One region of the Rhizobium sp. 1399 genome, then DNA from elsewhere that is predicted to be linked to it. Evidence: predicted binding sites of a transcription regulator. Region 1 holds the regulator's gene; each other region holds the start of a gene.

The links. Region 1 encodes PhoB, which activates phosphate uptake and scavenging genes when phosphate is short. Its sites were predicted from a motif close to TGTCATNNANCTGTCAT; they were not measured.
Region 2: pstS (phosphate ABC transporter substrate-binding protein PstS) is a predicted target of PhoB. The motif match lies at 5,973-5,989, and genes of this name have one in related genera.
Region 3: J2X71_RS34180 (toxic anion resistance protein) is a predicted target of PhoB. The motif match lies at 4,173-4,189, and genes of this name have one in related genera.

Annotation. Positions count from the first base shown of each region.
Region 1 is NZ_JAVDSU010000001.1:696,010-706,746, reverse strand. It holds gene pstA (phosphate ABC transporter permease PstA) at 1-882, shown strand, start outside; gene pstB (phosphate ABC transporter ATP-binding protein PstB) at 897-1,712, shown strand; gene phoU (phosphate signaling complex protein PhoU) at 1,757-2,470, shown strand; gene phoB (phosphate regulon transcriptional regulator PhoB) at 2,602-3,285, shown strand; gene J2X71_RS03675 (pyrroline-5-carboxylate reductase) at 3,416-4,204, opposite strand; gene J2X71_RS03670 (GcrA family cell cycle regulator) at 4,502-5,032, opposite strand; gene J2X71_RS03665 (aspartate aminotransferase family protein) at 5,457-6,656, shown strand; gene argF (ornithine carbamoyltransferase) at 6,702-7,619, shown strand; gene J2X71_RS03655 (Hsp33 family molecular chaperone) at 7,711-8,703, shown strand; gene apaG (Co2+/Mg2+ efflux protein ApaG) at 8,727-9,119, opposite strand; gene J2X71_RS03645 (O-succinylhomoserine sulfhydrylase) at 9,309-10,493, opposite strand; SAM riboswitch at 10,540-10,618, opposite strand; gene J2X71_RS03640 (2'-deoxycytidine 5'-triphosphate deaminase) at 10,692-10,737, shown strand, end outside.
Region 2 is NZ_JAVDSU010000004.1:265,544-276,280, forward strand. It holds gene J2X71_RS15665 (winged helix-turn-helix domain-containing protein) at 1-2,327, shown strand, start outside; gene J2X71_RS15670 (LysE family transporter) at 2,516-3,133, shown strand; gene J2X71_RS15675 (cupin domain-containing protein) at 3,136-3,480, shown strand; gene J2X71_RS15680 (bifunctional diguanylate cyclase/phosphodiesterase) at 3,630-5,756, shown strand; gene pstS (phosphate ABC transporter substrate-binding protein PstS) at 6,105-7,127, shown strand; gene pstC (phosphate ABC transporter permease subunit PstC) at 7,216-8,193, shown strand; gene pstA (phosphate ABC transporter permease PstA) at 8,196-9,053, shown strand; gene pstB (phosphate ABC transporter ATP-binding protein PstB) at 9,104-9,862, shown strand; gene J2X71_RS15705 (cytochrome P450) at 9,948-10,737, opposite strand, start outside.
Region 3 is NZ_JAVDSU010000018.1:15,262-25,998, forward strand. It holds gene J2X71_RS34150 (Dabb family protein) at 1-159, opposite strand, end outside; gene J2X71_RS34155 (HIT family protein) at 219-647, opposite strand; gene J2X71_RS34160 (GNAT family N-acetyltransferase) at 702-1,904, opposite strand; gene J2X71_RS34165 (glycerophosphodiester phosphodiesterase) at 1,982-2,701, opposite strand; gene J2X71_RS34170 (RidA family protein) at 2,701-3,168, opposite strand; gene J2X71_RS34175 (cell envelope integrity EipB family protein) at 3,305-4,144, shown strand; gene J2X71_RS34180 (toxic anion resistance protein) at 4,351-5,427, shown strand; gene J2X71_RS34185 (substrate-binding domain-containing protein) at 5,439-7,010, shown strand; gene J2X71_RS34190 (5-bromo-4-chloroindolyl phosphate hydrolysis family protein) at 7,018-7,635, shown strand; gene J2X71_RS34195 (substrate-binding domain-containing protein) at 7,635-8,738, shown strand; gene rpsB (30S ribosomal protein S2) at 8,962-9,729, shown strand; gene tsf (translation elongation factor Ts) at 9,969-10,737, shown strand, end outside.

The sequences.
Region 1 (10,737 bases):
AAGACCGTCAATGTTACAGTGCTTGCAGATGCCAATATCGACAGCGCCAACAAAGGCCAGATCAATCTTTCGGTCGATGAGAAGAACCGCAAGGTCAACGACAAGCAGGTTGCCTGGATGAATGAGCTGAAGGCGAGCGGTGCTCTCCACAAGACGTTCAACACCGGCCTCTTCGTCAACGGCAATTCCAGCCGTCCGGAAGCCGCAGGTCTCGGCGTCGCCCTCATCGGCTCGCTTTACCTGATGCTGATCGTTCTCGTGCTTTCACTGCCGATCGGCGTCGCCGCCTCGATTTACCTTGAGGAATTCGCGCCGAAGAACAAGCTGACGGACCTGATCGAGGTCAATATCAACAACCTCGCCGCCGTTCCGTCGATCGTCTACGGTCTGCTCGGCCTGTCGGTCTTCATCAACTTCGCCGGCCTGCCGCGTTCGGCATCGCTGGTCGGCGGCCTGGTGCTGACCCTCATGACGCTGCCGACGATCATCATCGCCACACGCGCGGCCCTGCGCGCCGTGCCGCCGTCGATCCGCGCGGCTGCCCTTGGCCTCGGCGCCTCGAAGATGCAGATGGTGTTCCACCATGTGCTGCCGCTTGCAATGCCCGGCATCCTGACCGGCACGATCATCGGCCTTGCCCACGCACTCGGCGAAACCGCGCCGCTGCTGCTCATCGGCATGGTCGCCTTCGTCGCCCAGGCGCCGGCCACTCCGCTCGATCCCTCCACGGCACTTCCGGTCCAGGTCTACATGTGGGCCAACGAAGCCGAGCGCGCATTCGTGGAAAGAACCTCGGGTGCCATCATCGTCCTGCTCCTGTTCCTGATCGTCATGAACATCGGAGCTATCCTCTTGCGTCGTCGCTTTGAGCGCCGCTGGTAAACGGAGTAAAGATCATGAACATGTTGACGGAAGCCGCAGTCGAGAAGGCGCTGGACCAGAAAATGAGCAACGTCCCGTATAAGATGATCGGTCAGGATGTCTCCGTTTATTACGGCGAGAAGCGCGCGCTTTTCGATGTCAATCTGAACGTCCGCGAAAACACCGTGACCGCCCTGATCGGCCCGTCGGGCTGCGGCAAGTCCACCTTCCTGCGGTCGTTGAACCGCATGAACGACACGATCGATGGCTGCCGCGTCACCGGCAAGATCACGCTCGACAGCGACGATATCTACGATCCCGACATCGACGTCGTCGAACTTCGTGCCCGCGTCGGCATGGTGTTCCAGAAGCCGAATCCGTTCCCGAAAACGATCTATGAAAACGTTTCTTACGGACCGCGCATCCATGGCCTTGCCAAGTCCAAGGCCGACCTGGACCAGATCGTCGAGACGAGCCTGCAGCGCGCCGGCCTCTGGAACGAGGTCAAGGATCGCGTGCATGAATCCGGCACCGGCCTGTCCGGTGGTCAGCAGCAGCGTCTGTGCATCGCACGCGCCGTTGCCGTCAGCCCGGAAGTCATCCTGATGGACGAGCCCTGCTCGGCACTCGACCCGATCGCGACTGCAAAGGTCGAAGAGCTGATCCATGAGCTGCGCGAAAACTACACCATCGTCATCGTGACGCATTCCATGCAGCAGGCCGCGCGCGTATCACAGCGTACCGCAATGTTCCACCTCGGCAACCTGGTCGAGGAAAATGACACCGACAAGATGTTCACCAATCCCGACGATCCGCGCACCCAGGACTATATCATGGGCCGGTTCGGCTGATTTTGGCGATGTGAAGCCTTCCCGATTTTCGAGGACAAAGCCCCATGGCATCGACACATATTTTTTCCGCTTACGATGACGATCTGAAATTCCTGTCCCGGCGCATTTCCGAGATGGGTGGTCTTGCCGAACAGATGGTCGGCGAGGCCGTCCGTGCGCTGGTCAACGGCGACACTGCGCTCGCCCAGAAGGTCATTTCCGACGACGTGATCCTTGATCACGCGGAACGCGAAATCAACGACAAGGCGATCGTCACGATCGCCCGTCGCCAGCCGATGGCCTCCGACCTTCGCGAGATCATGGGTTCGATCCGCATCGCCGCCGACCTCGAGCGTGTCGGCGACCTCGGCAAGAACACCGCAAAGCGCGTCATCGCCGTCCAAAGCACCGGCGTTCCGCGCAAGCTCGCCCGCGGTCTCGAGCATCTCTCCGAACTGGCGCTCGTCCAGCTCAAGGAAGTGCTCGACGTCTATACGACGCGTTCTGCGGACAAGGCCAAGTCCATCCGCGAGCGCGACGATGAGATCGACGCGATGTACACCTCGCTGTTCCGCGAACTCCTCACCTACATGATGGAAGATCCGCGCAACATCACGAGCTGCACGCATCTTCTCTTCTGCGCCAAGAACATCGAGCGCATCGGCGACCATGCGACCAACATCGCCGAGACGATCTATTACATGGCAACCGGCGCCCAGCCGGAGGGTGAGCGTCCGAAGGACGACAGCTCCAATACCGTCGGTGCGGTGACGGAGTAATCCGGACCTGCCAATTGCGTGCGCGCCCTGCGCTGGGGCGCGCAAAGGTCGCAGCCAATTCCAAGTTTCTGCATGGTCCGTTGCTTAAATCACCCCCGGTTTAAGGATCATGCATTAGGAGACTGACACGCATGATCCCAAGAGTTGCAGTTGTTGAAGATGAAGAGGCGCTGAGTGTGCTTCTCCGCTACAACCTCGAGGCTGAAGGTTTCGAGGTGGATACGATCCTCCGTGGCGACGAGGCCGAAATCCGGCTTCAGGAGCGCACGCCGGACCTGCTCATCCTTGACTGGATGCTGCCGGGCGTTTCCGGCATCGAGCTCTGCCGCCGGCTGCGCATGCGGCCGGAGACCGAGCGCCTGCCGATCATCATGCTGACGGCACGCGGCGAAGAGAGCGAACGCGTTCGCGGTCTCTCGACCGGCGCGGACGACTATGTCGTCAAGCCCTTCTCCACGCCGGAACTTGTTGCCCGCGTCAAGGCGATGCTGCGACGCGCCCGTCCGGAGGTTCTCTCCACCGTTCTGAAGTGTGGTGATATCGAGCTCGATCGCGAAACCCATCGCGTTCATCGCAAGAGCCGCGAAGTCCGTCTCGGCCCGACCGAATTCCGCCTGCTCGAATTCCTGATGTCGTCGCCGGGCAGGGTCTTCTCCCGCTCGCAGCTTCTGGATGGCGTCTGGGGCCACGATATCTACGTGGACGAACGTACCGTCGACGTCCATGTCGGACGCCTGCGTAAGGCGCTGAACTTCTCCAACATGCAGGATGTCATCCGCACCGTCCGCGGCGCGGGATATTCCATGGAAGCCTGATCCGAGTGATCGGAGGTCACGAACGGGTCGCTCGGTTTTGCCGGGCGGCCCGTTTGTCTATCTGGCACCCCTAGCTTCTTATGAAAGCCGACACCAGGCGCCGAAAGCGAACCTCGAGAGAATCTGCTTTCTACAGACGAATGCGTGCGAGAACTCGATCAAGAGCCTTTTGCAGAGCCGCAGTGCCGCCGAACTCGCGAAAGTTTTCGAGCACCTGTTCATTCAATCCGCCCTTGGTCGAATGCTCGCCGATGAGTTCATCAAAACTCGCGACAGGTTTTGAACGGGCAGCATGGGCGAGGCCGGAAAACAATTGACGGAGGTAGGCGTCGCCAGCCGTTCTCGAAAGCCCTTGGCTCTGCAGCCAGGTCGACGTCGCGTCCAGGATGCCGAAATAGGTGGCCATCAGGCAGCTCGCCACCGCGAGAAGTTCGAACTCAGGTCTGTTTTCAACCTGGATCGCCGTTCCGAGCGCCGAAAAGAGGGCGTGGGAAACCTCGTCGGGCGGGTAGATCGCAGTCGCGCCCTGAAGATCTGCGATGAACGGAAGTGGAATTGCCAGGCTCAGGCGAACTGGCTGATCGATCCACGCCAGCAGTTGATCCATTGGCGTGGCCGCGACGAAGCTGATGACATGGTGGCCCGGCCGAAATCGGAGCGAGCGGATGACCTCCTCGGCAATTTGCGGCCTCACTGCCACAAATACGAGATCGGATCGGTCGAGAACATCCTGGTTCCCCAAAGCGATCGACACATTCCGGTTTGCCGCCGCAAGGCGGGCGGCGACGCTTGCGCTGCGCGGTGACAGCACTACCGGTGTGTCGCGAAACGCTGTCTTGCCCAATCCGGTGACGACGGCCTCGGTAATCGTGCCCGTCCCGACGAACCCCATTGCCATCCGCTTTGGATCGATCTCCATTGGCACCCCTGACCGACTGTTTGCGCCGTGCTACTCCACGAGAATACCGCATCTGTATCAGAAAATCGCGTTACAGCGCCATCACCACCGTTCCATACCGGTCTAGGGCTGAAACGCATCGGCGGCGTTGGGCCAAGTTCGCATCGTCAGGCATGGTGAACGGCAGGCAGAGATCGGCCCCCGGCAGATCGTGGTCAGGAGCCGTTTTCCAGCCCTCCTGTGCCGACTAAAAAATACGCCCCTCTGCGCGTCAGCGAAGAGGGGCGGCGGATGCTGCATCTGTTGAGAAGGCGCTGGTCAGGCGACCCGGACAGCCTTTCGGCGTTCGCTGACCGGCTGGTAGGCGAGGCGCTGGTGATAGTTGCAATAGGGCGAGGAATCCGGGGAGTCGCAGCCGCAGAAGTAGAAGTCGTCCTTCAGAGGATCGCCGACCGGCCACTTGCAGGTGCGCTCCGTCAGTTCCGTCAGGCCGAGACGACGCGAAATCGGCACGACCACGTTTTTGGCCGGCACATATTCCATTTCCTCGACCGTTTCGATCTCGATCTCTTCCTTCAGCATCGTTGCGCCCTGCTGGCGGGTAACGGTGCGGGTGGTGATGCGAGACGCATAGTTCGGGGCGCGCGGAGCCGACGTATTGCGCTTCGGTGCGCGCGCAGCGGTCGCCGTGCCGCCGGCCTTGGCGCGGCCGGGAAGACTGAGCCGGTGAACTTTGCCGATAACAGCGTTTCTACTCACTCCGCCAAGCTGCGCAGCGATCTGGCTGGCGCTCAGCCCTTCCGACCAAAGCTTCTTGAGCTTCTCGACACGCTCGTCTGTCCAGTTCATTGCCCTGTCTCCACCTTTCGCGTTGGTGATGGCAGAATCCCTCACCGTTGCCTCGGAAGTCTCCGAAGCAAGAAACGCCTGATCAATTTTGGTGACTAGTTCCGCCGCATGCAGTCTAGTAATTGAACTTTAACCTAGTGTGAGCCTGACTCTGTGACAAGAGTCGCGTGAATCCGATGAATCCGAATTCAGGGTTTTCCCCAACTTGCTTCCCCGGAGAGTCATTTCTGCAACATTAGCTGTTGATAGACCTGCAAGTCTGATTTGAGGCTTGACGCATGTGCTAAATCCTCAGTTTTGTTGACATTGCAGTGCGAAAAGTAAATAGTGCTCCCTGCCGCCGCAAGGCGGCATTTTTGATTTTTCGGGCCTGGTTTTCTTAGCCGGAGTCCATTGCCTCAGAGCCTGACCAGGAGATTGCGCCATGGCTGAAGCCTCGCCGCTTTATGATACCTATTCTCGTGCCCCGCTGCGGTTCGAGCGAGGCGAAGGCGTGTGGCTGATCACCGAAACGGGCGAGCGATATCTGGATTTCGGCGCGGGCGTTGCCGTTACCTCCGTGGGGCATGGCAATCCGCACGTTGTGGCCGCTCTCAAGGATCAGGCCGACAAGGTCTGGCATCTCTCCAATATCTATGAGGTGTCGGGACAGGAGAAGCTTGCCAAGCGCCTGACGGATGCCACTTTCGCCGACAAGGTGTTCTTCACCAATTCAGGCGCCGAGGCGCTCGAATGCGCCATCAAGACGGCGCGCCGCTATCAGTTCTCCAAGGGCCATCCCGAGCGCTTCCACATCATTACTTTCGAAGGCGCCTTCCACGGCCGCACGCTCGCGACCATCGCCGCCGGCGGCCAGGAGAAATATCTCGAAGGTTTCGGCCCGAAGACCCCTGGTTTCGATCAGGTGCCCTTTGGCGATGTCGAGGCTGTCCGTGCCGCTATTACCGACAAGACCGCCGGCATCCTCATCGAGCCGGTGCAGGGCGAGGGCGGTGTCCGCCCGGCAACGTCCGAATTCATGAAAGCGCTCCGCCAGCTCTGCGATGAGCATGGCCTGCTGCTGATCCTCGACGAGGTGCAGACCGGCGTCGGCCGTACCGGCAAGCTCTTCGCTCATGAATGGTCGGGTATAACGCCCGACATCATGGCGGTTGCCAAGGGCATCGGCGGCGGCTTTCCGCTCGGCGCCTGCCTTGCGACGGCAGAGGCCGCTTCCGGCATGAAGGCGGGCACGCATGGTTCCACCTATGGCGGCAACCCGCTGGCCATGGCTGTCGGTAACGCGGTGCTCGATGTCATCCTGGCCGAGGGCTTCCTGCAGCATGTGCGTGATGTCACTCTCGTCTTCCGCCAGGGCCTTGCATCGCTCAAGGATCGCTATCCCGACGTGATCGAAGATATCAGGGGCGAAGGGCTGTTGCTCGGCGTCAAGGCTGCCATTCCCTCGGCAGAGCTGCTGAAGGAAATCCGCGCAGCCCATCTTCTGGCGATCCCGGCAGGCGATAATGTCATCCGCCTGCTGCCGCCGCTGGTCGTAACCGCCGAGGAGGCGCGCGAGGGTCTTTCCCGTCTGGAACGCGCTGCCGAAAACATCCGTGCCGCCAAGGTCAAGAAGACCGCTTGATAGGACAATGCCCCGCCCGCCGGCGGGCGTAGCAGGTAACGAACAATGGCTTCCCCCAAACACTTCCTCGATCTTTCCGCCGTCACCGGATCCGACCTCAGAACCATCATGGACGATGCCAAGCTGCGAAAGCAGGCTTTCAAGGCCGGCATGGCCGACAAGCCGCTCGCCGGCAAGATGCTCGCCATGATCTTCGAGAAGCCGTCCACGCGAACCCGCGTCTCCTTCGATGTCGGCATGCGCCAGCTCGGCGGCGAGACCTTGTTCTTATCGGGCACTGAAATGCAGCTCGGCCGCGCCGAAACGATCGGCGACACCGCCAAGGTTCTGTCGCGCTATGTCGACGCGATCATGATCCGCACGACCGACCACAACCGTATGCTGGAGCTCGCTGAGCATGCGACCGTGCCGGTCATCAACGCGCTGACGGATGATACCCATCCCTGCCAAATCATGGCCGATATCATGACCTTTGAAGAGCATCGCGGCCCAATCAAGGGCAAGACGATCGCCTGGACGGGTGACGGCAACAACGTGCTGCATTCCCTGGTGGAGGGGGCTGCCCGTTTCGGCTACCGCATGAACATGGCAGTACCCCTTGGTTCCGAGCCGAAGGATCACTATCTGAACTGGGCCCGCAATGAGGGCGCCGAAATCATGCTTTACCATGATGCTGACCGTGCGGTCGCCGGCGTCGATTGCGTGGTGACCGATACCTGGGTCTCCATGAATCAGGAACATCGGGCTCGCGGTCACAATGTCTTCCAGCCTTATCAGGTCAATGCGCATTTGATGGCGCAGGCCGGCAAAGACGCATTGTTCATGCACTGCCTCCCCGCTCACCGCGGTGAGGAGGTGACGGACGAAGTGATCGATGGCCCGCAATCCGTGGTCTTCGATGAAGCGGAAAACCGTCTTCATGCGCAGAAGTCGATTCTTGCTTGGTGCCTGGGCGCGATCTGAACCATAATCGGATGTCGCGAGTTCCAAACTCGCGGCTGCGCAAGCAGCCGGTGCGCTGGCCGGCTGCTCTGACAAAACAGGAGTGAAAGCCATGGCAGAAGCTGCCGCCGCCCTCGGCGAGTTCGATTTCGCCGGCGATGATCATGTCGTCCCCTTCCAGGTGGAAGGGCTGGATGTGCGCGGTCGCGCTGTCCAGCTCGGCCCAATGCTGGATTCAATCCTCGAACGCCACCATTATCCCACGCCCGTCGCCCGCCTTCTGGCGGAGGTGGTGGTGCTCACGGTGCTGCTCGGCACCTCGCTGAAGTTCGAGGGCAAATTCACTGTCCAGACCAAGAGCGACGGTCCCGTCGATCTCTTGGTTGCCGATTTCTCCACGCCGGAAAATGTCCGGGCCTACGCTCGCTTCGACCAGGCCTTGCTCGATAAGGCGATCGCGGCTGGCGAAACGGAGCCGGAACAGCTTCTCGGCAAGGGCGTTCTCGCCTTCACCATTGATCAGGGCAAGTTCAGCCAGCCCTATCAGGGTATCGTGGCACTTGACGGTACCTCGCTGGAAGACATTGCAGGTGTCTATTTCCGCCAGTCGGAGCAGATCCCGACGCGCGTGCGCCTTGCCGCAGCCGAGCTCTTCGACCGCGACGAGAACGGTAAGCCGCGTCACCGCTGGCGGGCAGGGGGCCTCGTCGCCCAATTCCTGCCGGAAGCGCCGGAGCGTATGCGCCGGCCCGATCTTCATGGCGGTGATGGCGACACGGCTGCGCGCGCCCATGTTGAGGATGATGCCTGGACGGAAGCCCGCTCGCTCGTTGAAACCGTGGATGCCGATGAACTGACCGATCCGCTTGTTGGCACCGAACGCCTGCTCTTTCGCCTCTTTCACGAACGCGGCGTGCGCGTCTACGATCCGCGCGCCGTCTTCGATCGTTGCAGCTGTTCACGGGAAAAGATCGGCGGCGTGCTGAAAGGCTTCAGCGCCGAGGAAATCGAGGCGAGCCAGGAAAATGGCGAGATCTCGGTCACCTGCGAATTCTGCTCCACGACCTACCGCTTCCCGGTGCAGGAAGTTGCGGCGGCGGAGTGAGTGCGCGGAGAATGGGGCAGGCTCTAGTTCAATACCCTGAGCAGGCCGGGTGAATCCAAAGAGAAGGCGGGTATGTCGACATCGAACGTCTCGCCTTCGTCCGTCTCCATCTGGTAGTGGCCGAACATCAGGCCGGACGGCGTATCCAGCGGGCAGCCCGACGAATATTCATAGGTGTCACCTGGCTGCAGCCGCGGCTGCTCGCCGACGACGCCGGGGCCGCTGACCTCGTCGATCTGCCCGTTCTGGTCGGTAATGTTCCAGTAGCGGTTGACGAGACGTACGGCGATGCCGGAATTGTTGCTGATGACCACACGGTAACCCCAGACATAGCGATCGTCATCCGGATCGGATTGCTCCTCCAGATAAAACGGCTCGACAACGACTTCGATATCTCGTGTGAGGGCGCGATACATGCCTTACACCTTAGTCAGGATATGTTACCCGTATCTTATAAGAGGCCTCTGCCGTCAAGAAACGGTACAGTGATCGCGGCCTCACCACCCCCGGTTGGACCGCCTTTCGTTCATTAAGCCTAACTCTCAGTGTTAATTTCAAGGCAAATGCGACGGCCGCAGCGTCTGCCGACGGCCGTGCCTTGATGGTCAGGCCGAAACCTTCGCCAGAGCGCGGGCGAAATCTTCTATCAGATCGTCCGTATCCTCGATGCCGGCCGACAGGCGCACAGTACCAGGCGAGATGCCGAGTTCGGCGCGAGCTTCGTCCGTCAGGTTCTTGTGCGTGGTCGTGGCCGGATGCGTGATCAGGCTCTTGGAGTCGCCGAGATTGTTGGAAATCTTGACGATCTCAAGCGCGTTCTGCAGCGCGAAGGCAGCTTCCTTGCCACCTTTGAGCTCGAAGCAGACGAGCGTCGACCCACCGGACATCTGTTTGGCGATGATATCGGCCTGCGGATGGTCTTTGCGGCCGGGATAGATGACCTTGGCGACCTTGCCCTGATCGGCCAGGAAATCCGCGATCTTCGCTGCATTCTGCGTCTGCTGCTTGACGCGCAGCGGCAGCGTCTCGATGCCCTTCAGGAGCGTCCAAGCGTTGAAGGGCGACATGGCCGGACCGGTATGGCGGAAGTAGTCGTGCAGGTTCTCGTCGATCCATTCCTTGTCGGAGAGAACGACGCCACCGAGGCAGCGGCCCTGGCCGTCGATGTGCTTGGTCGCGGAATAGACGACGATATGGGCGCCGAGTTCCAGCGGCTTCTGGAAGAGCGGCGTCGCAAAGACGTTGTCGACGACGACCTTCGCGCCGATCTGGTTGGCGAGCTTGGCGACACCGGCGATGTCGATCACTTCCAGCGTCGGGTTGGTCGGGCTTTCCAGGAAGAACACCTTGGTCTTCGGGGTAACAGCCTTTTCCCAGTTTCCGAGGTCGCGACCGTCGATCAGCGTGCAGTCGATGCCGTATTTCGGCGCCAGCGTCTCGACGACCCAGCGGCAGGAGCCGAAGAGGGCACGGGCGGCAACGATATGATCGCCGGCCTTCAGCTGGCAGAGAATGGCGGCGGTGACTGCAGCCATGCCGGAAGCGGTGGCGCGGGCGTCTTCGGCGCCTTCCAGCATGCACATGCGCTTTTCGAACATGTCATTGGTGGGGCTGCCGTAGCGCGCATAGATGAAACCTTCGGTCTCGCCCTTGAAGCGCGCTTCCGCCGCTTCCGACGTATCGTAGACGAAACCCTGCGTGAGATAGATTGCCTCGGATGTCTCGCCATATTGCGAGCGGAGCGTTCCGCCGTGGACGAGTTGGGTTGCCGGGCGCCAGGTCTTGCTCATGCCATCACCACTTTCAAACAACAAAAAAACCGGCCGCAAATGCAGACCGGTTTTCAACCCGGTCTTTTTAGCCACTTATTTAACGTGGCTGCAAGCCGACCGGCCAAATCACCACGGGATAAATTTGCAATACTGCCGTTCTAAGCTTGCGTCAATTCCCCGACTTTGGTTTTGTCGGCTGCAAATTATGGATGGAGCATGATGGCTCGCGAAACTGGAATTTTGGCCGACCGCGCAATTGCAG
Region 2 (10,737 bases), on a different contig from region 1:
CAGCCCATCAGGCCGCCGAGGTTTTTGCCGGACACGTGCTGTTCGTTGATCTCGGCGTGGTCGCCGATCCGAAACTTGCTGCGACGACGATCGCTGCCCTGCTCGGACTTCCGGTCCAGGCCGAAGACGCGACACCCGATGTGATGCGGTTTCTCAGGGACAAACGCCTTCTCCTGATCCTCGATACCTGTGAGCACCTGGTGGAAACGGTCGCCACCATTGCTTCGTCCATTCTGGACGCCGCACCACAGGTGCATATCATTGCGACGAGCCGTGAGGCGCTGCGCATCGACAGCGAGCGCATCTACAGGTTGGATGCTTTGGGATATCCACCGGAAGTCAATGAAGCGCCGTCCGCAGCCGTTCAGCAATATCCGGCAGCGCAGCTTTTCGTCGAACGTGCGATAGCCAGCGGTGCCCAACTCGACGGAAACGAGGCCGAAGCTGCAATTGTCTGCGACATATGCCGAAAGCTCGACGGGGTCGCCCTGGCCATCGAACTCGCCGCCAGACGCGTCGAGGCCTATGGTTTGGAGCAGACCGCAGCATTGCTCGATCAAAGGCTGACACACCTGTGGCAGGGTTTGCGGACAGCCCCGCCGCGCCAGCAAACGCTGCAGGCCACCCTCGACTGGAGCTATGGGCTTCTGTCCGAAACCGAACGTGCGGTGCTGCGCAGGCTCGCGGTGTTCGTGGGAAATTTTCCACTCGATGCTGCTTTGGAGGTAGTGACGAACGACACGCTCGATCGTGCTTCGGTTTTTGCGGCTATCGACAATCTAGTGGAAAAGTCGATGGTGGCCGCCCGCCCGATCGGTGCCATGATGCGTTACCGGCTTCTCGACACCACGCGCGCCTACGTGATCGAACTCGGCAGGAACGACGAGTGGCAGGAACTGGCGAGGCGGCACGCAGCCTATTGCCGCCTTTGGTTCGAACAGAACGGCAGCGAGTGGACATCGCTCTCGACCCCCTTGGAGCGAGCGCCGCACTTCAATGCAGTTGATAACGTTCGCAGCGCACTTGAATGGTGTTTTGGAGAGAACGGCGACACATCGCTCGGGGTCGGCCTTGTCGCCTCCGTTGCTCCTGTCTTCCGTGCAATGGGCTTGCTGCCGGAGTGCCAACGATGGACGGAGCGCGCACTCCAGTCGCTGGACGATGCCACCCGTGGCACGAGCGAGGAGATGCAGCTCCAGGCGGCATTCGGAGTATCGATGATGTTCATGCGAGGCCACAACGAGATGTCGGCTGCCGCGCTGAACAGGAGTCTGGAGATAGCCGAAGCGCGCGGCGACGACCTCAATGCCGCAAGACTGCTGGGACCGATCCACTTCTTCCATCTGCGCAGCGGCGAGTTCAGGCTATGCGTGGAATACGCCGAGCGCTGCACCGAGATCGCCGATCGAATAGGCGATCCTGCGGCGACCACGCTATCCAGGGCTCTTCTCGGCCTCTCTTACTGTCTGGTCGGGCGCCTCGCTGAAGCACATGCGACGCTGAAACCCGTTGTCGAGCCCGCTCTTTCGCCAGCCAGCAAGCAGATGCATTACGGCTTCGATCACTACACCTGGGCCAGGATAGGCTGGTCGACAAATCTCTGGCTGGAAGGCCATACCGACCGGGCTCGCGCGGTGATCCGCCAATGCTTCAAGGATGCGGAGACGATGCGCCATCCCGTATCCTTCGCGATCTCGCTGAGTTCGATCGCGACGCTTCTGTGGATCGGCGATTTCGACGTGGCGGAGGAACACTTGGTTTCCTTCATCGCCCGCGCGGAGACCCAGGCTTTCGGCCCTTATCTCTCCATGGGGCATGCTTACAAGGCCGAGATCGCGATACGGCGGGGTGACTTCGAAGCCGGCGTTATGGCGCTGCGTAAACAGCTGGAGGATCTTCACGCCACACGCTTCGAACTCTTCACGGTGCGGTTCCACTTCGTTCTCATCATGGGCCTTCTGGCCGGCGGGCGATCTGCCGAAGCATGGGAACTCGCAGAGGAAACCGAGCAGCTGATCGAGGAAAAGGGCTACTATTCCTACCTTCCGGAGCTTCTGCGGCTGAGGGGCTGCATTCTTTTGGCTGCACCAGGACTGAGCCACATGGATGCAGAGACCTGTTTTACGTTGTCATTGGACGTGAGCCGCAGGCAAGGCGCTGGCGCCTGGGAAATCCGGGCGGCAACTGATCTGGCGAGGCTCTGGACGGAGCATGGGCGGACCGAGGAAGCCGATGGGCTGCTTCGACCCGTTTATGAGCGGCTGACGGAGGGGAGGGACACGCCCGCTCTTCGTGCGGCCGCGCAGGCGCTCGCGCAAGTCGGTTGAGAGGCGCGGAGCGCGCTGTAATTGCAGCGATCTTTTATTGGTGGTGACGGATTTGGCGTGAAGGCGGCCAAGCTGTTCATGCGCGGATATTGCCGGACATGGTGGCTGTTATCATCCCTAAAATCGTTTGATTTCAATGAGAAGTCTGTCAAAGCTATGTGACGGACTACACCTGAGGAAAAGCCTTCATGTTTTTGCTTTCCGTCGCCGCCATCTGGGCGGTGGCCGCCATCACGCCAGGTCCGAACTTCCTCATCGTCGTCCGGACGGCGCTGGAGGGTTCGCGAAGCGCGGCAGTGGCCGTCATCGCTGGCGTCATCCTAGGCACCTTCTGCTGGGGGCTCGCCGGCTGGCTCGGCATCAGCGCACTCTTTGCGGCCGCACCTTTCGCCTATCTGTTCCTGAAGGTCGCCGGCGGGCTCTATCTCTGCTTCCTCGGTGCAAAGCTCGTCTGGAGCACCTGGCGCAAGGCGGGCAGTGGAGAGCCGCAAGCCGTGCGGGCAGGGATCGGCCCGAAGCAGGCTTTCTATTCGGGGCTCGCAACCAATCTCGCCAATCCGAAATCGGCCTTCTTCGTCGCCTCGCTCTTTGCGGCGACGCTGCCGGCCGAGCATAGCTGGATGCAGGGTGCTGCTGCCGTCGCCACGATGGTTCTGGTCTCCTCGCTCTGGTACTCGTTCGTGCTGACAGTATTGCGCAACCCTGCCGTTGCAGGCGTCTATGCGCGCGGCCGTAGAACACTTGACGCCGCGGCCGGCGTCATCTTCATGGGCTTCGGCCTGAAACTTCTGACCTCAGCGCGATAACCATGGCAAACATGATCTCCTTCGATATCGACAGCGTCGAACCGGAAGTCGGCGCTCCCGCCGCCGAGCGCATCATTTCCGGCAATCCGCAATTCCGCACCTGGAACCTGGAGGAGGCCGAGGGCGGCCTCTATTCCGGCATCTGGGAGGCAACGCCTGGCAAGTGGCGGATCGTCTATGAGGAGTGGGAATATTTCAGCCTGCTCTCCGGCCATTCGATCGTGACCGAGGATGGCGGTGAGCCGGTTCATCTGAAGGCGGGCGACCGGATGATCCTCAGGCCAGGCTTTAAAGGAACCTGGGAAGTCGTTGAAACGACTCGCAAGGATTATGTGATCAAGGTCTAAAAAGCTGCCCGGATGGATGGCTTTTGATCATTCTCATTAATAGTGTCTACATCATCAAATGATAGATCTTATCTGCAGCGCATTGCGGACATGATGTCTCCTGCCGTCACCATAGACATGGCCTTGCAATTCATCTTTTCGGGATTGGCATGTCGTCGAATCTTGCAGGTAGGCACGTTCGAACCCAAACGTCTTCCATCATTGCGACAACCATCTTCTTCCTCGTCGTCGCTCTCGTGCTGACGGGCCTCATGGCCCATGTCGTCGCCACGATGAACCGGTCTGCAAACAAGATCGATGATGCCAGGGCCACGCGCGCTGCCCGTGCAGCGATCTCGGCCTTTGCCAATCGTTTGAGCGCGACAACCACGGACAACGCCGTATGGGATGATGCCTATAAAGCGATCTCATCTCCTGACGCCACGGATTGGGCCTATGAGAACTGGGGCAAGACCACAGCGGATTATCCGCTCTATGACGGCGCGGTCGTGATCGGCCCCGACCGCTCTTCGGTCATCTCCGCATACGCCAAAGGCAAGCCCTTCCAGCCTAGTGCTTCTTTCGGCGAAGCTTTTTACCAGCAGATCGACAAAGCTGCTGAATCCGGACAGGCGCCGGTGGTCAATTTCATCCGGACCGAAACGGGCATCGCGCTGATCGTGTCACAGGCAATCCAGCCTTTCACCGCAGAAGGCGAGCTTCCGAAGCTGAGTGTCCTGAGCCTCTACAAGGATCTCACGTCGGAGGTTCTCGACACTTTTTCGGACGAGCATGAACTCGAAGGGTTGCGCCTTGCCGCCGCGCCCGAGTCGGGCCTGCTGAACACGCCGATCACGGACATAGGAGGTGGCGTCATCGGCCATCTTGTCTGGCCCAGCAAAGCGCCCGGAACCGCCGTGTTTCACGAAGTCTATCCTTACGTCGCGGCCGCTGTCATCATCCTTGCGATGTTCCTGGGTGGTGTTCTGCTGGTGGGTGCAGCAGAGGCGCGCCGCCTACGCCAATTGGCGCAAGCGGCGATTTTCGAAGCGAACCACGATAGCCTGAGCGGCCTGTTGAACAGGCACGGGCTTCTCGCACTGCTGGAAGAGCTGGAAGATACCGATGTTGCGCCACCCCGGCTCTATCTGGTCGATCTCGATGGATTCAAGGCTGTCAACGACGCCTGGGGGCATGCGGTAGGGGATGACCTGATCCGGATCGTCTCGAACGCCCTGATCGCCTGTCACCCTGAAGTCGTTGCGGCCGCCCGGCTGGGAGGCGACGAGTTTGCGCTGGTGCAGATTGGAACCGCCGCGCGTGGGGAGATAGAAGAGACTATTCTGGCGCTGTTCACCGAGCCCTTCAAAATCGAAGGGCGAACAATCGAAGTTGGCGCAAGCATCGGAGCTGCCGCACGTGACGGAGACGTACCGCCTTTGGAGCTTCTCCGCAGGGCGGATATGGCGCTCTATCGTGCCAAGGCAAACGGCAGAGGCCGGGCGATCGAATACGACCCGGAGCTGGATCTGGAACGCCAGAGGGTCGCCGAAATGGAAGCTTTGTTGAAGAGCGCCATTAGCAATGGTGCGATCGAAGCCTTTTTCCAGCCTCTCGTCTCTGCTGCGACAGGTGCTGTTACTGGTCTTGAAGCGCTAGCGCGTTGGCGAGTTCCAACAGGGAACATAAGCCCTGAGATTTTCATCCCGCTCGCCGAAAGGTGCGGCCTCATCGATGCGCTCGGCGCTCATATGCTGAAAACATCGATCGGGCATGCCAAGAACTGGCCTGGCCTGTCATTGTCGGTGAACGTTTCGCCGGTCCAACTCTGCAATCCGGAATTCGCCGCCGAAGTGATCTCGCTTCTGCAGGAGCTCGATTTCGATCCGAAGCGTTTGACATTGGAGATCACGGAAGGCGTCCTGATGACAAATCCGGAACAGGCCCGCAGGTCGATAGATCACCTCAAACAGGTCGGTATAAAATTCGCGCTTGATGACTTTGGCTGCGGCTATGCAAGCATCGGCGCATTGCGGCAGTTCGGGTTTGATCGCATGAAGATCGACCGTTCGCTCGTATCCGCTCTCGACCAAGCCTCGAATGGCGCCGATGTTCTGAGAGCCACCATCTCCCTGGCGACCGCTCTGCAGATTCCCGTGACAGCTGAAGGTATCGAGAATACGCGCCAGGCGGCGATCCTGCGTGAGGCCGGCTGCGACCAGCTGCAGGGCTATCTGATCGGAAAACCTATGTCGGCACTCGAGATATCCAGCAAGCTTCAAGAGCTTGCCGCATAGATTGCGGCAGCACACTCGGGTGGTCGTCCGGTCCTCGGAGCATTTTGGCGTCTGAAAACGACATTTTCACGCATTGCTGCGGCAATCGACCGCAGCCCTGCGGCAATAGGGCTGCACCTCATTTACGAAGGCTTTGTCAGCGCGCGATTCACTAGGAAAGTCAGTGACTTCAGCGACTTATGCACAGCGTTGCATTTCATGTCACCCGTCACAAACTGTCATCAAACTGTAATAATAGACGCCTAGCCGCCTTCCCGTGACGAGGAAATTCAGCGCCCCTGACAGTGGACACCCCCTCCATGGCGCCGAGCCTCGTCGTCCTTTCGTTCCATCAGGGAAGAGTCGCAAATGCTCACCAAGAAACTTCTTTCGGCCTGCCTCGGCGCCGGCCTGGTTGCCGCTCTGGCAGTCTCGGCCTCCGCTGCCGATATTACCGGCGCTGGTTCGACCTTCGTCTATCCGGTTCTTTCGAAGTGGTCGGCAGACTACAACAAGGAAACCGGCGACAAGCTGAACTACCAGTCGATCGGTTCGGGCGGCGGTATCGCCCAGATCAAGGCTGCAACGGTTGACTTCGGCGCTTCCGACGCCCCGCTCAAGCCGGAAGATCTGACGGCTGGCGGCTTTGGCCAGTTCCCGCTCGTTGTCGGCGGCATCGTTCCCGTCATCAACGTCAAGGGCATCAAATCAGGCGAACTGAAGCTCTCCGGCAAGGTCCTCGCTGATATTTACCTCGGCAACGTCACCAAGTGGAACGACAAGGCCATCGCCGATCTGAACCCGGGCCTGAAGTTGCCCGACAGCCAGATTGCCGTTGTTCACCGTTCGGACGGCTCGGGCACGTCCTTCAACTGGACCAACTTCTTCTCCAAGGTAAACCCGGACTGGAAGTCGAAGGTTGGTGAAGGCACTGCCGTCAACTGGCCGGTCGGCATCGGCGGCAAGGGTAACGAAGGCGTTGCTGCTTACGTTACCCGCGTCAAGGACTCGATCGGTTACGTCGAATACGCCTACGCCCTGCAGAACAAGCTGCCCTACGTTCTCATCCAGAACGCTGCCGGCCTGTATCCGAAGCCGAACGCTGAAAGCTTCTCGGCTGCAGCTGCAAGTGCAGAGTGGGGCAAGGCTCAGGACTTCTACCTGATCATGACCAACGCACCGGGTGAAAAGGCTTGGCCGATCACGGCAACCACCTGGGCCATCATGTACAAGGAACCGAAGGACGCTGAACGCTCCAAGGCTGCTTTCTCCTTCTTCAAGTGGGCTCTCGAAAAGGGTCAGAAGGAGGCTTCCTCGCTCGATTACGTTCCGCTTCCGGACACGCTCGTGAAGCAGATCGAAGATTACTGGACGGCCTCTTTCAAGAGCTGATCCTGACGAAACTGCGGTCGGGGCGGAAAGCCAAGCTTTCCGCCCCGAATGCCTTTGACACCCCCTCAAAGCAGCAGAGCGTACGGATATGAGCGAAGCACTGGCGTCGCTGCCCGCCGACACCGCGGGCGTGAAGCGCCGCGACGGCGCCGCAGGCGATCGGATTTTTTATTGGATAGTTTTGGGCTGCGGCCTGTTTGTTCTCGCCGCTCTGCTGGCAGCGGCGATCTCCATGGCCATGGGCGGGCTTCTTGCCTTCCGCACCTTCGGCTTCGGCTTCCTGACCGGCACCGAATGGGATCCGGTTGCTCAGCAATTCGCCGGTCTCGTGCCGATCTACGGCACGCTGGTCACCTCGGCACTCGCCATGATCATCGGCGTTCCCGTTAGCCTCGGCATCGCGGTTTTCATCACCGAGGTTGCGCCGCGCTCCATCCGCGGGCCGATCGGCGACGCCGTCGAGCTTCTCGCCGGCATCCCCTCGATCATTTACGGCATGTGGGGTCTTTTCACCTTTGCTCCGTTCATGTCGGATTACATCCAGCCGGTGCTCATCGACTGGCTGGGTCCGATCCCGCTGATCGGTGCGCTGTTTTCGGGTGCCCCGCTCGGCATCGGCATGCTGACATCAGGCATCGTGCTGGCGATCATGATCATCCCCTTCATCTCGTCGGTCATGCGTGACGTCTTCCTGGTCGTCCCCGCGCAGCTGAAGGAATCGGCCTATGCGCTTGGTTCGACAAAGTGGGAAGTGGTGCGCGACATCGTCATCCCGCACACCCGCACGGCCGTTGTCGGTGGCATCTTCCTTGGTCTCGGCCGCGCGCTCGGCGAGACCATGGCGGTTACCTTCGTTCTCGGCAACACCCATAACATAGCGGTGTCGCTGATGGAGCCCGGCACCTCGATTGCCGCGACGCTCGCCAATGAGTTTGCCGAGGCTTCGGACGACCTCTACCGGTCGTCGCTGGCAGCCCTTGGCCTCATCCTCTTCGTTGTCACCTTCATCGTTCTGGCGGCCGCCAAGCTCATGCTGGTGCGTATGGCAAAGCAGAGGGGGGAATAATCATGGCTACCTATTCGGGTTCCCTTTACCGCCGCCGCCAGATCGGCAGCGCAATCGCGCTGACACTTTGTGGCATCGCCACCGTGCTCGGCCTGGTCTTTCTGGTGTGGATACTCTGGACGACGCTGGTCCACGGTCTGTCTGCGCTGAGCCCCAGCCTTCTCACGGAAATGACGCCGCCGCCCGGCGAAGACGGCGGCGGTCTCGCCAACGCGTTCATGGGCAGCCTGCTGATGGTCGTTCTCGCCGTTATCATCGGTACACCGATCGGCGTGCTCGCCGGCACCTACCTGTCGGAGTTCGCCCGCGGCAAGAAGCTCGGCGAGGCCATCCGCTTCGTCAATGATATCCTGCTCTCTGCGCCGTCGATCATCATCGGTTTGTTCGTCTATGAAGTGGTCGTCCGCCCGACCTCACGCTTCTCAGGCTTTGCCGGCGGCATCGCTCTCGCCTTCATCTTCCTGCCGGTCGTGGTGCGCACGACCGACGAAATGCTGCGGCTGGTTCCCGATGTCATGCGTGAGGCAGCCCTTTCGCTCGGCATCCCGCGCTGGAAGGTCACGGTCAACGTCCTCTACCGCGCCGCCTCGACCGGTATCCTGACCGGTATCCTTCTCGCAATCGCCCGCATTTCCGGCGAAACCGCGCCGCTCCTCTTCACGGCTCTGAACAACCAGTACTGGAGCCTGGATATGTCGCAGCCGATGGCGAACATTCCCGTCGTCATCTTCCAGTTCGCCATGAGCCCCTATGAGCAATGGCAGAATCTTGCATGGGCCGGTGCCTTCGTGATGACGGCCGTCGTTCTAATCCTGAGCGTCGTATCGCGCTCCGTCCTGAACCGAAAAGGTGGGAAATGATGCTTCAGTCTGCAGACACTATCGATACTACCAGCAAGCTGGGAAAGCTGATGGCGAGAGACAAGATCTCCCTCGAGAAAGTCAATTTCTACTACGGCGACGCCCACGCGATCAAGGATGTGAGCCTGAGCTTCCCGGAGCGCCAGGTCTCGGCCCTGATCGGTCCCTCCGGCTGCGGCAAGTCCACCCTGCTGCGCATCCTGAACCGCATCTACATGCTGTATCCGAAGATGCGGGCTACCGGCTCGATCAAGCTCGACGGCAAGAACATCCTCGACCCGAGCTTCTCGATGAATGAACTGCGCGCCCGCGTCGGCATGGTGTTCCAGAAGCCGGTGCCGTTCCCGATGTCGATCTATGACAACATCGCCTATGGCATTCGCCACCACGAGCGCCTCAACAAGGCCGATATGGACGTGCGCGTCGAGCAGGCGCTGCGTCAGGCCGCTCTCTGGGATGAGGTGAAGGACAAGCTGAAGGGCAGCGGCCTCGGCCTTTCGGGCGGCCAGCAGCAGCGTCTTTGCATCGCCCGCGGCGTGGCGCTGCGTCCGGAGGTGCTGCTTCTCGACGAGCCGACCTCGGCCCTCGACCCGATCTCGACTGCCAAGGTCGAAGAGCTGGTCGCGCAGTTGAAGGGCGAGTTCACGATCGTCATCGTCACTCACAACATGCAGCAGGCAAGCCGCATCTCTGACAACACAGCCTTCATGTATCTGGGCGAATTGATCGAATACGGCCCGACCGCGCAGATCTTCCAGTCTCCGAAGGTCAAGCGTACGGAAGACTACATCACCGGCCGTTACGGCTGATGCGATATTTCCTCGCGGAACAGAAACGGCCGGCACGCGATGAGCTTGCCGGCCGCTTTCGTTTCCGAGTGTCGGATATGAAGGCTTACCAGACGAGATCCAGGCGATCGAGCCCGTGGAAGTGGTAGACGTCCTTGACGACGGGCGTCTTGGCAAGTTTGAGCCCCGGCAGGCGCTTGAACAGTATCGGCAGCACGACGTTGAGCTCCAGCCGCGCCAGCGGCGCGCCGATGCAGAAATGGATGCCGGCGCCGAATGAGAGATTGGGTGCCTCGTTGCGGTCGGGCTTGAAGGTGAGGGGATCGCTGAATTTCGCTGGATCGAGATTGGCGGCGGCCAGGATCATGCTCACCTTGTCGCCGCGCTTGAACGCGATGCCGTCGATCTCGGCGGGCTCGAGCGCCCAGCGCTGGAAGATGTGGACAGGCGCGCAGATGCGCAGCGACTCCTCGACGGTGCGTTCGGTGGCGGTTTCGTCGCGGAAAAGCTCAGCCGGATCGTAGCCGCTATCCAGGATGATGCGCACCGAATTGCCGATCTGGTGGACCGTCGCTTCATGGCCGGCATTGAGCAGCACGATGGTCGTCGAAACCAGCTCGTCTTCCGTCAGGTACTGGCCCTTGTGCTCGGTATGAATCATATGCGTCAGCAGGTCGTCACGCGGTTCGGCCCGGCGCTCGGCAATGACCGTCTTCACATAATCGGAAAATTCCCGTGCCGCCTGCTCCGCAGCATCTTCGTCCGCGCGGGTGCGCCCGAACATGTACATGCGCACATAGGCATGTGACCACTTGAGGAGCTGCGGCCCCATTTCTTCGGGAATACCGATCATGCCGGCGATCATCGTCACCGGGATGATATCGGCAAAGGCCGAA
Region 3 (10,737 bases), on a different contig from region 1:
GCCGAAGGTGAAATCGTTCTTCGGGCTCGTCTGGCGAAGTTGCTCGAAATTTCTGACGCTTGGGATCTGCTTGAGCGTCAGCGCCTCATCGAGAAAAGCCTTTTCTTCGGCAGAGCCTGCAGCGTGCTTCAGGCGGAATGCGACGGTGTGGCGAATCATGATTTCCTCCTAAATCGATGAAGTAATTTAGTATTCCGAAAAATAAGGCGGCGTTTCCGTTACGCGAGTTCCGCTTTGATCTTCTCCGCGTTGGCAGCGAGCACCACGCCATCCTCCATCTTGCCGGAATGCGGCTTGAGTGCCACGCCCTCATGCCGCGGGATGACATGGAAATGCAGGTGGAAAACGGTCTGACCTGCTGCCGGCTCGTTGAACTGGGCGATGAACACACCATCTGCGTCGAAGGCTTCCTTGACGGCATTGGCGACTTTCTGGACGACGGTGATCGTATGGGAAAGGGAGGCGGGGTCGGCATCGAAGATATTGCGGGAAGGTGCCTTCGGCAGGACCAGAACATGGCCCGGCGCTTGCGGCATCACATCCATGAAGACAACGGTCTTGTCGTCCTCGTAGACGCGATGCGACGGGATCTCGCCGCGCAGGATCTTGGCGAAGATATTGTTGTCGTCATAGGCAGCGCTGGTCATGGCGAAATCTCCTCGTGTTTCCCTTGATCGCGTAGCGCGCCGGAGCCAAGCGCGTCAATCCTCCTGCAACCGTTCGCCTTTGCGGAAGGGAGTGTGTTCGGCAAGCATCTCATTCATATATTCGACATCCTCCCGCTCGCGCTTGAGATAGTCGGCAACGGCGCGCCGCAATCCCGCGTGAGCGATATAGTGGGCGGAATGCGTCGTCACCGGCAGGTAGCCGCGGGCAAGCTTATGTTCGCCCTGGGCGCCGGCCTCTACCTTCTTGAGGCCCTTTTCCAGCGCAAAATCGATGGCCTGATGATAGCAGACCTCGAAATGCAGGAAGGGGTGATCTTCGATGCAGCCCCAGTGCCGCCCGTAGAGCGTATCACCGCCGATGAAATTGATCGCGCCTGCCACATAGCGACCGTCACGCTTTGCCATGACGAGCAGGATGTCGTCGGCCATACGCTCGCCGATCAGCGAATAGAATTTGCGCGTCAGATAAGGCCGGCCCCATTTGCGGCCGCCGGTATCCATGTAGAAGGCGAAGAACTGGTCCCAGATTTTTTCGGTCAGGTCCTTGCCGGTCAGCCAGTCGATGGTGATGCCGTTCTCAACCGCCGTCCGACGCTCCTTGCGCAGTGCCTTGCGCTTGCGAGAGGCAAGCGTTTCCAGGAACGCGTCGTGGTTGGCATAGCCTTCATTGATGAAATGGAACTGCTTGTCCGTGCGGTGCAGGTAGCCGTCGGTCTCGAAGACCGGCATCTCGTCCTCGGGCACGAAGGTGACATGGGCCGAGGAAATATCGAGGCGGCGGACGACTTCCTTGAGGCTTTCCGCCATGGCATTCTGAATTGGCAGTCTTGCAAATCCTTGGGCCACGAGCAGGCGCGGGCCGGTCGCGGGCGTGAAGGGGATAGAGCACTGCAGCTTCGGATAATAACTGCCGCCGGCCCGTTCAAAAGCGTCGGCCCAGCCATGATCGAAGACATATTCGCCCTGACTGTGGTTCTTGAGATAGCCGGGCAAGGCGCCGACCAGTTCACCCTTGTCCGTCTCCAGAAGCATGTGATGGCCGAGCCAGCCGGTCTGCGCAGTGGCAGAGCCGGATTCTTCCAGCGACGAGAGAAAGGCATGCGAGACGAAGGGATTATAGGCGACGCTGTCGCACGTCTTCGATGCTCCCGAAAGCCTGGACCAGCGGTCGGGGGAAATTGCGGTGAATGATCGCTCGATGCGGATGGAAAGTTCGTCTGACGATTCGTCTGTCATGAAGCAAATGCGAAGCCGTTGGGGGAGGGAGCTGGCTCCCTCCCAGTCTGCGCACGATCTTGTCGAAAAAGCGAGCGTCAAACTGCCGCGCGCGGATCGAAGCCTTCGAAAGTCATTTGATCGGCGTTCTCGAAAGTCTGCTTGCGAGCCTGTTCATCACGCACCGTCCAGGTGATGACCGGAACGTCCTTGTCGCGCTGGTCGGTGATGAACGGGTTCGGCAGGTCGGCATAGTAGTAGGAAATGAAATCGAGGCCGATCGCCATCGCCTTATCATGCTCTGCATGTTCCTCCGGCGTATTGCCGTTGGCCGTCAGCCCGATCGGGTAGGGCGCATTGAGCTCCTTGAGATCCTTCAGCAGCCAATGGTCGAAGCTCATCAGCGCAACCTTGCCCTCATAGCCCTCGAGTACGTCGAGAACGGCTTCGGCAAAGCCCTCGTCGTCGGCTTCGCGGCCCTTGAGTTCCAGCACCAGCGGCACCTTGCCCTGCACGAGTGCGAGAAGCTGCTTCAGCGTTGGCACTTTGTCCTTCGTGCCGCCGACGGCGATCAGCCCGAGCTCCTGGGAGGTCCGTTCCCGCACGTCGCCCTTGAGGTTGCAGAGGCGTTCCAGATCTTCATCATGGAAGATGACCGGCACGGCATCCGAGGCGTAATGCAGGTCGCATTCGATGGCGAAGCCCGCTTCGACGGCCCGTGAAAAAGCCGAGAGCGTGTTTTCCCAGACGACATTGTTGAGGTCGTGGTAGCCGCGGTGCGCAACCGGCAGCTCTTTGATCCAGGCGGCATTCGTCATTATGCGATTTCCATGATAGCATCGATTTCGACTGCTGCATTGAGCGGCAAGGCTGCCATGCCGACGGCAGCGCGGGCATGTTTGCCGGCTTCGCCGAGCACGCCGGCGATCAAGTTCGAGGCGCCGTTGATAACGAGGTGCTGCTCGACAAAATCAGGCGCCGACGCGACGAAGCCGTTGAGCTTGATGACGCGGCGGATGCGGCCGAGATTGCCGCCGAGCGCTGCCTTTGCCTGAGCAAGAATGTTGATGGCGCAAAGCTCTGCGGCACGCTGGCCAGTGGCAACATCGACAGTCTTGCCGAGGTGGCCGGAGACGGCAACCTTACCGCCTTCGAGCGGCAGCTGGCCGGAAATATAGAGAAGGTTGCCGCTGATGACATAGGGGACATAATTGGCGGCGGGTGCTGCTGCCTCGGGCAGGGTTATCCCCATTTCCGACAGGCGCGTTGCGATTACATCGGACATTTTCGTCTCCGCTTTTGTTGTCAATTCTTCAAAAAGAATGCATCAAGACTAGAATCTTTAATGTGACAGTTTCGAGCCTCGATTTGGCCGAAAGCGTTCTTATAACATCGCGGACGAGTCCAACAGGAGTTAATGAATGTTCCGATCGTCACTTGCCGCTCTTCTTCTCGCAAGCGTTTCCGCCAATGCCTGGGCGGCCGCGCCGGCGACGAGCGCTGCGATCGCAACCGGGCTCGTCGCTCACCGCGCCATCTACGACCTGGAACTGAAGGACGCTTCGGAGCGCTCCGGCATCTCCTCCATGTATGGCCGCATGGTCTATGAGTTCGACGGCAATTACTGCGAAGGCTTTACCACGAATTTCCGCTTCGTCACCCAGATCGACACCGGCGACAACGTGCGCGTCAGCGACCAGCAGACCAAGACGTTCGAGAGCCTGAAGGATGGCAAGTTCACCTTCGATACCAAGTCTTTCACCGACGATCAGCTCGACAAGGAAGTCAACGGCGCGGCTCAAGATAAGCCGGAAGGCGTGAAGGTCGACCTCACGCAGCCGGCAAGCCGTGAGCTGCAACTCGAGGAAAGCCGCTTTCCGACCGAGCACATGCTCGACGTCATTCAGAACGCCAAGGATGGCAAGCGCTTCTTCGAGGCTCGCGTCTTCGACGGCTCCGACGATGGCGACAAATCCCTGGTGACAACGACGATCGTGGGTAAGCAGGAGACTCCGGTCACGAATGAGGCTGATGCAGGCAATGCCGGCGAGTTCGCCAAGGCCGCCTTCTGGCCCGTGACGATCTCCTATTTCAACGAGAATGCCAAATCCGACACCCTGCCGGTCTACCGCATGTCGTTCAAGCTCTATGAGAACGGCATTACGCGGGATCTGACGATGGATTACGGCGATTTCGTCCTGACCGGCAAGCTTGCCAAGCTCGAGCTTCTCGACAAGAAGGCCGCGCCGGTCTGCCAGTAAGGCGGCATTCGCCGCAAGCTTAAGCGGCTGTCATAAAAGCTTATTTCTAGTGCCGCTAAACTGCGACCTCGCAAATGAGTCGTGCGGGGCGGGTATTGCGTGGATGCCGAGTTTCCCAGCCTCGAAAGTGGATGACCCATTTGCCGCAAAAATGGGTTTGCAATTCGTAAGACCAATTGCACCACAAGCCGAGAAAGACGACCCCAATGGCCGACACCGATCTCGCAACGGTTCAGAATGCTTCCCTGTCGGCCGTTGCCGCCGATCCTGCGGAAGTCGCCCGCATTACCGACACCATCAGTATTACAGACCGCGCCGGAATATCCGTTTACGGCGACCGCGCACAGCAGGCCGTCAGTGACTATGCCGACAGGATCCTGCGCGAGGTGCGCAACAAGGATCTCGGCGATGTCGGCAAGCTTTTGACCGACATCATCCTGAAATCCAAGAGCCTCGATCCCGCGTCCCTCAAGGATAAGGGCTTCCTGAGCCGCATGTTCCTCTCCGCCAAGGCGCGTCTCGAGCGCTTCAAGGAGGAATTCGAGGACGTCGCCGGCCAGATCGACCGCATCGGCCTGGAACTCGACCGCCACAAGGATACGCTGCGCCGCGACATCGCCCTGCTCGACGACCTGCATGAAGAGACGAAACAGTCGATCGTAAAGCTCGATGCCTATGTGCAGGCGGGCAAGAACTTCGCCGAGCACTTCCGCTCGATCGAGCTGCCGAAGTTGAAGAGCGCAGCCGACGCCGCAGTCTCCGGCCCCGGTGGCGGCATGCTGGAAGCCCAGACCTATCAGGACAGCCTCCAGGCGCTCGACCGCTTGGAAAAGCGCATCTTCTATCTGCAGCAGGCCCGCCAGCTCGGCATTCAGCAGCTTCCGCAGATCCGTATCGTCCAGGCCGGCGACGAAACACTGATCGAGAATCTGCAGGCAACCTCGGCGCTGACGGTGCCTGCCTGGAAGCAGAAGATGGTCATCCTCCTCGGGCTCACACTGCAGAAATCGGCCCTCGACCTGCAGAAGTCGGTGACCGACGCCACCAATGACATGATCCGCCAGGCCTCGGAAATGATGAAGGATCAGGCGATCGCCATCGAGCAGCAGTCGCAGCGCGGCATCGTCGATATGGAGACGCTTGCCAAGGCCAATCAGGATCTGATCGATACCGTCACCGGCGTGCTGCGCGTGCAGGAAGAGGGCCGCAAGAAGCGGGCTCAAGCCGAGCAGCAGATGGAACAACTGACGATCGACCTCAAGAAGGCGATGACCCAGGCGTGACCGGCAAAACCATGATCCGATCATTCCTCTGCGCACTGGCGCTATCTGGTCTCGCGGCGTTGGCAGGCTGCGATGCTTTCAGCAGCGGTCCGAATTTCTCGATCGTTTCCGGCTCGGAAAACACCGTGCTGCAGCCGATCGTCGAGGAATTCTGCAAGGAGAAGCACGCGACTTGCTCCTTCAAATATGAGGGCACGCTCGATATCGGCCTCGCGCTGCAAAGCGATCAGGGTGTCGAGCAGGACGCTGTCTGGCCCGCTTCCAACGTCTGGGTCGACATGTTCGATACCAAACGCAGGATCAAGGACCTGACGTCGGTGGCGCAGACGCCCGTCATTCTCGGCGTACGCAAGTCGAAGGCCGAGCAGCTCGGCTGGGTCGGCAAGGATGTCTTCATGAAGGATATCTTGGCAGCGGTGAACAGCGGCTCGCTGAAGTTCCTGATGACATCGGCGACACAATCGAATTCCGGTGCCAGCGCCTATCTCGCCATGCTCTCCAGTGCGCTCGGCAACAAGCCTGTGATCGAGCCCGGCGATCTCGATGACAAGACGGTTCAGGACACCGTTCGAAGCCTGCTTGCCGGTGTTGCGCGCTCCTCCGGCTCCTCGGGCTGGCTTGCCGACCTCTATACGGATTCCGCCAGCAAGGGCACGACCTACGATGCCATGTGGAATTATGAGGCAGTCATCAAGGAAACCAACGACAAGCTCACGGGCATGGGCAAGGAACCGCTTTACGCCATCTATCCTGCCGATGGCGTCGCGATGGCGGATTCGCCGATCGGCTTTATCGATCACGGTCGCGGTCCCGAGGTTCAGACCTTCTTCAAGGACCTGCTCGCCTATCTGCGCTCACCCGATGTTCAGAAGAAGATTGCCGAAACCGGTCGCCGCCTGCCGCTCGGCAGCGTCACCGCTGAGCCGGAGCCGAGCTGGAATTTCGATCCAGCCAAACTGGTGACCGCGATCCGCATGCCGGAACCAACAGTGATCCGCCAGGCGCTAACCCTGTATCAGGCAGCACTCCGCAAACCGTCGCTGACGGCGCTCTGCCTCGATTTTTCGGGCTCCATGCAGGGGGACGGCGAGAACAGCCTGCAGCAGGCGATGCGTTTCCTGTTCACGCCCGAGGAGGCAAGCAAGGTGCTGGTGCAATGGTCGCCGGCCGACCGCATCTTCGTCATTCCCTTCGATGCCAATGTCCGCGATATCTTTTCGGCTTCGGGTGACACGATGGAGCAGCAGGGGCTTCTCAATGCAGTTGCCGGCCAGCATGCCGGCGGCGGCACCAACATGTATGCCTGCGCCGAAAGGGCGCTTCAGCAGATGGCGAAAACCGCGGACCTGTCCAATTATTTGCCGGCGATCATCATCATGACCGACGGCAGATCCGATGACCAAAGTGCGGCCTTCATGGGCGATTGGAACGCGATGGAACCACGCGTGCCGATCTTCGGCATTACCTTCGGCGATGCGGACAAGACCCAGCTCGACAGTCTGGCGGCAGCGACGGCGGCACGCGTCTTCGACGGACGCTCGGACCTTGCGGCAGCGTTCCGCACCGCACGCGGTTACAACTAGGGCCGCCATGGGTAACTGGCTCGGCAATGATGGTAACTGGATCGTGGCGGGAGTGGTGACGGCCATTCTCGTCCCCATTCTGACTTTTGCTGCCGGCATGCCGTTCTGGATTGCCGCTGTCATCGGCCTCCTAGTTTTTGCCGGCCTCGTTTTCCTGCTGGCGCCACGCAGGCTTTTCGAAGGTCTCGATATCAAGGTGATCGGCCGCGGTCGCGTTGCCTTCGCGAGAGAATTGCTGGAAGGGGCTGTGCCCGCCGCACAAAGGCTGGAGACGGCCGCGGACGATATCACCGACAAGCAGACGGCGGCGCGCGTACGCCACCTGGCGGAAATCGCCGCCGATGTCTTCCGCAAGGTGGAGGCGAGGCCGGAAAGTGCCAATTCCGTACGCCGTTTCCTCAGCTACTATCTGCCGCGTGCGGCCGAAGTTGCCGAGGGCTTTGCGGTAATCGAGGCGAAACGCGCGCCTGACGTCAAGCAGTTGGAGGATGTCCACGCCGTGCTGGTGAAGCTCGAGGATGCCTTCGTTCATTATGCCGACAGCCTTGTCGATGCTGAGCTTGGCACGCTCGATACCGACCTGCGCCTCATCCAGGCATCGCTCAAAGAGGATTTCGGACGCTGATGGCCCTTTCCCGCCGCGCCTTTGGAGTTGGACTGCTCGCCACCGGTATTGCCGGCACGGGCGGCTATTTCGCCGTCCGCGACAGGCCGGAACTGCAGGGCCTGCTGGGTACGCGCACAAAGCTGTTCGGCTTCATCGGTGGCGAAAAGGAGGCTTTCCTTGCCGATCCCGATGTCGTTGACGCTATCAAGGGCTACGGCCTTTCGATCGACAGTCGCGTCGCCGGCTCGGTCGAAATGGTGCGCGAGCGGGCCTTGCTTTCGCAAAACCCGCAATTTCTTTGGCCGTCCTCCTCCATCATGGTGGATATCGCCCGTCAGAGCGGCGTGAAGATCCGCGATGACAGGGTCATGCTGAACACGCCTGTCGTCGTCTACACGTGGCAGCCGGTCGTGGACGGGCTGATCAAATCGGGCCTCGTGACGGTAATCAACGGCCATCACCAGCTCGACCTGAAGGCGCTGCTTGATGCCATCCTTGCCGGGACGGATTGGTCGAAACTTGGCGTCAATGCGCTCTACGGCCGGGCGCGCATCGTCTCCACCGATCCGAACCGGTCGAATTCGGGCTTCATGTTCTCGGGCCTCGCGCTCAGCCTCTTCAGCGGCAATGTCGCGACATCAGACGATCTCGCCCAATACGGCGGCAAGGTGCAGTCGATCTTCCGCAGTATGGGTTTCAAGTCGCCATCGTCAGGCAAGCTGTTCGACCAGTATCTGGCAGGCGGCCTCGGCGGCGAACCGATGATTGTCGGTTATGAGAATCAACTCGTCGAATGGGCGCTCGCCGATGCCGACCGATGGAGCCGCATCCAGTCGGGGCCGGGCGCCAAGCCCGTCGTCCTCTATCCGCGCCCGACGGTCTATTCGGCCCATCCGCTGATCGTCGTCGACGAAACGGCCGAACGCCTGATCGAGGCGCTGACGAGCGCCCGCCTGCAGGAGCTCGCCTGGACCAAACACGGCTTTCGCGGGCCGCTCGGCACGGCGACCGGTGATACCAAAGGGCCGATTGCCGGCCAGTTGCCGGCCGAGATCGATGCCGTGCTGCCGATCCCGGACGCCGGCGTGATGCTGTCGCTGCTGAACATGCTGGCAAGCTGAGCCGGCAACGCGTATATATTGCAGGCGCGGCTCATTCGTCCGTTCTCGTCAGATTTTTTGGCGCAAGCCTTGCTTTTGCAGGAAATCGAATGTAAGGCCACGCGCATTCCACACGTAAGGCATGGGATCGTCCGGGAGAAATCCGGCTTTTCCGCCCGGTGGCATCTTCGAAGAGGATGCTGTTCGCCTTGCGGAGGTTCAACCGGAAAAGGAGTAACAAGGCATGGCATTGCCTGATTTTTCTATGCGCCAGCTTCTGGAAGCCGGCGTCCACTTCGGTCACCAGACTCACCGCTGGAACCCGAAGATGAAGCCGTACATTTTCGGCGATCGTAACAACATCCACATCATCGACCTGGCCCAGACCGTTCCGATGCTGTCGCGCGCCCTGCAGGTCGTGTCCGACACCGTTGCTCGTGGCGGCCGCGTTCTCTTCGTCGGCACCAAGCGTCAGGCTTCCGAGCTGATCGCTGACTCGGCCAAGCGTTCTGCCCAGTACTACGTCAACTCGCGTTGGCTCGGCGGCATGATGACGAACTGGAAGACGATCTCCAACTCGATCCAGCGCCTGCGCAAGCTCGACGAAATCCTGTCGTCCGAGCAGTCTGGCTACTCCAAGAAGGAGCGCCTGACCCTCGAGCGCGAGCGCGAAAAGCTCGATAAGGCCCTTGGCGGTATCAAGGACATGGGCGGCACGCCGGACCTGATGTTCATCATCGACACCAACAAGGAAAAGATCGCGATCGACGAAGCCAAGCGCCTCGGCATCCCGGTCGTCGCCATCATAGACTCGAACTGCGATCCAGACCTGATCGACTATCCGATCCCTGGCAACGACGACGCTTCGCGCGCCATCGCTCTCTACTGCGACCTGATCGCCCGCGCTGCCATCGACGGTATTGCCCGTCAGCAGAGCGGATCGGGCCGCGACCTCGGCGCTTCTGCGGAAGCTCCGTTCGAGCCGGCGCTCGATGAGGCGACCGAAGCCTGATAAAAGCAGGCGGAGCAAAGCTCCGCCAAAGCTTGCAAAGATTGGGAAAGGCCGCTCGCGACTCTTTGAAGTTGGGCGGCCTTGCCCTTTTCAGGCGGAAGCTGTGACTGCTTTTGCCTCAATGAATTCTGTTGTGACGCGTCTTCATAACGCTGTCATACATACAGGTACATTTCGTGCCTCAATCCGGTGCCGCGCCGCAAACTGCGGGCACCGCTTGAACCGACAAGAGGAAACTTATGACCGAGATTACGGCTGCACTGGTGAAGGAACTGCGCGAAAAGTCCGGCGCAGGCATGATGGACTGCAAGAAGGCACTGACCGAGACCAACGGCGACATCGAAGCCGCGATCGACTGGCTGCGCGCCAAGGGCATCTCCAAGGCCGACAAGAAGTCCGGCCGCGCCGCTGCTGAAGGTCTGGTCGCCATCGCCGGCGCCGGTCACAAGGCCGTTGTCATCGAACTCAATTCCGAAACCGACTTCGTTGCCCGTAACGATGCCTTCCAGGATCTCGCACGCGGCATCGCCGAAGTTGCGCTGTCCACGGACGGTACGGTCGAAGCCATTTCGGCTGCGACCTATCCGGCATCCGGCAAGCCGGTCGCCGACACCGTCAAGGAAGCAATCGCGACCATCGGCGAGAACATGACGCTTCGTCGTGCGGCCAAGCTGGAAGTCGAGCACGGCGTTGTCGCGACCTACATCCACAACGCTGCCGGCGACGGCATCGGCAAGCTCGGCGTTCTCGTTGCTCTGAAGTCGGTCGGCGACAAGGCCGTTCTGACGTCGATCGGCCGCCAGGTTGCCATGCATATTGCTGCTACCAACCCGCTGGCGATCCGCGCCGAAGAAGTCGATGCCGCAGTCGCCGAGCGCGAACGCAACGTCTTCATCGAGCAGTCCCGCGAATCCGGCAAGCCGGAAGCCATCATCGAGAAGATGGTCGAAGGCCGCATGCGCAAGTTCTTCGAGGAAGTGGCTCTTCTCTCGCAGTCTTTCGTTATCA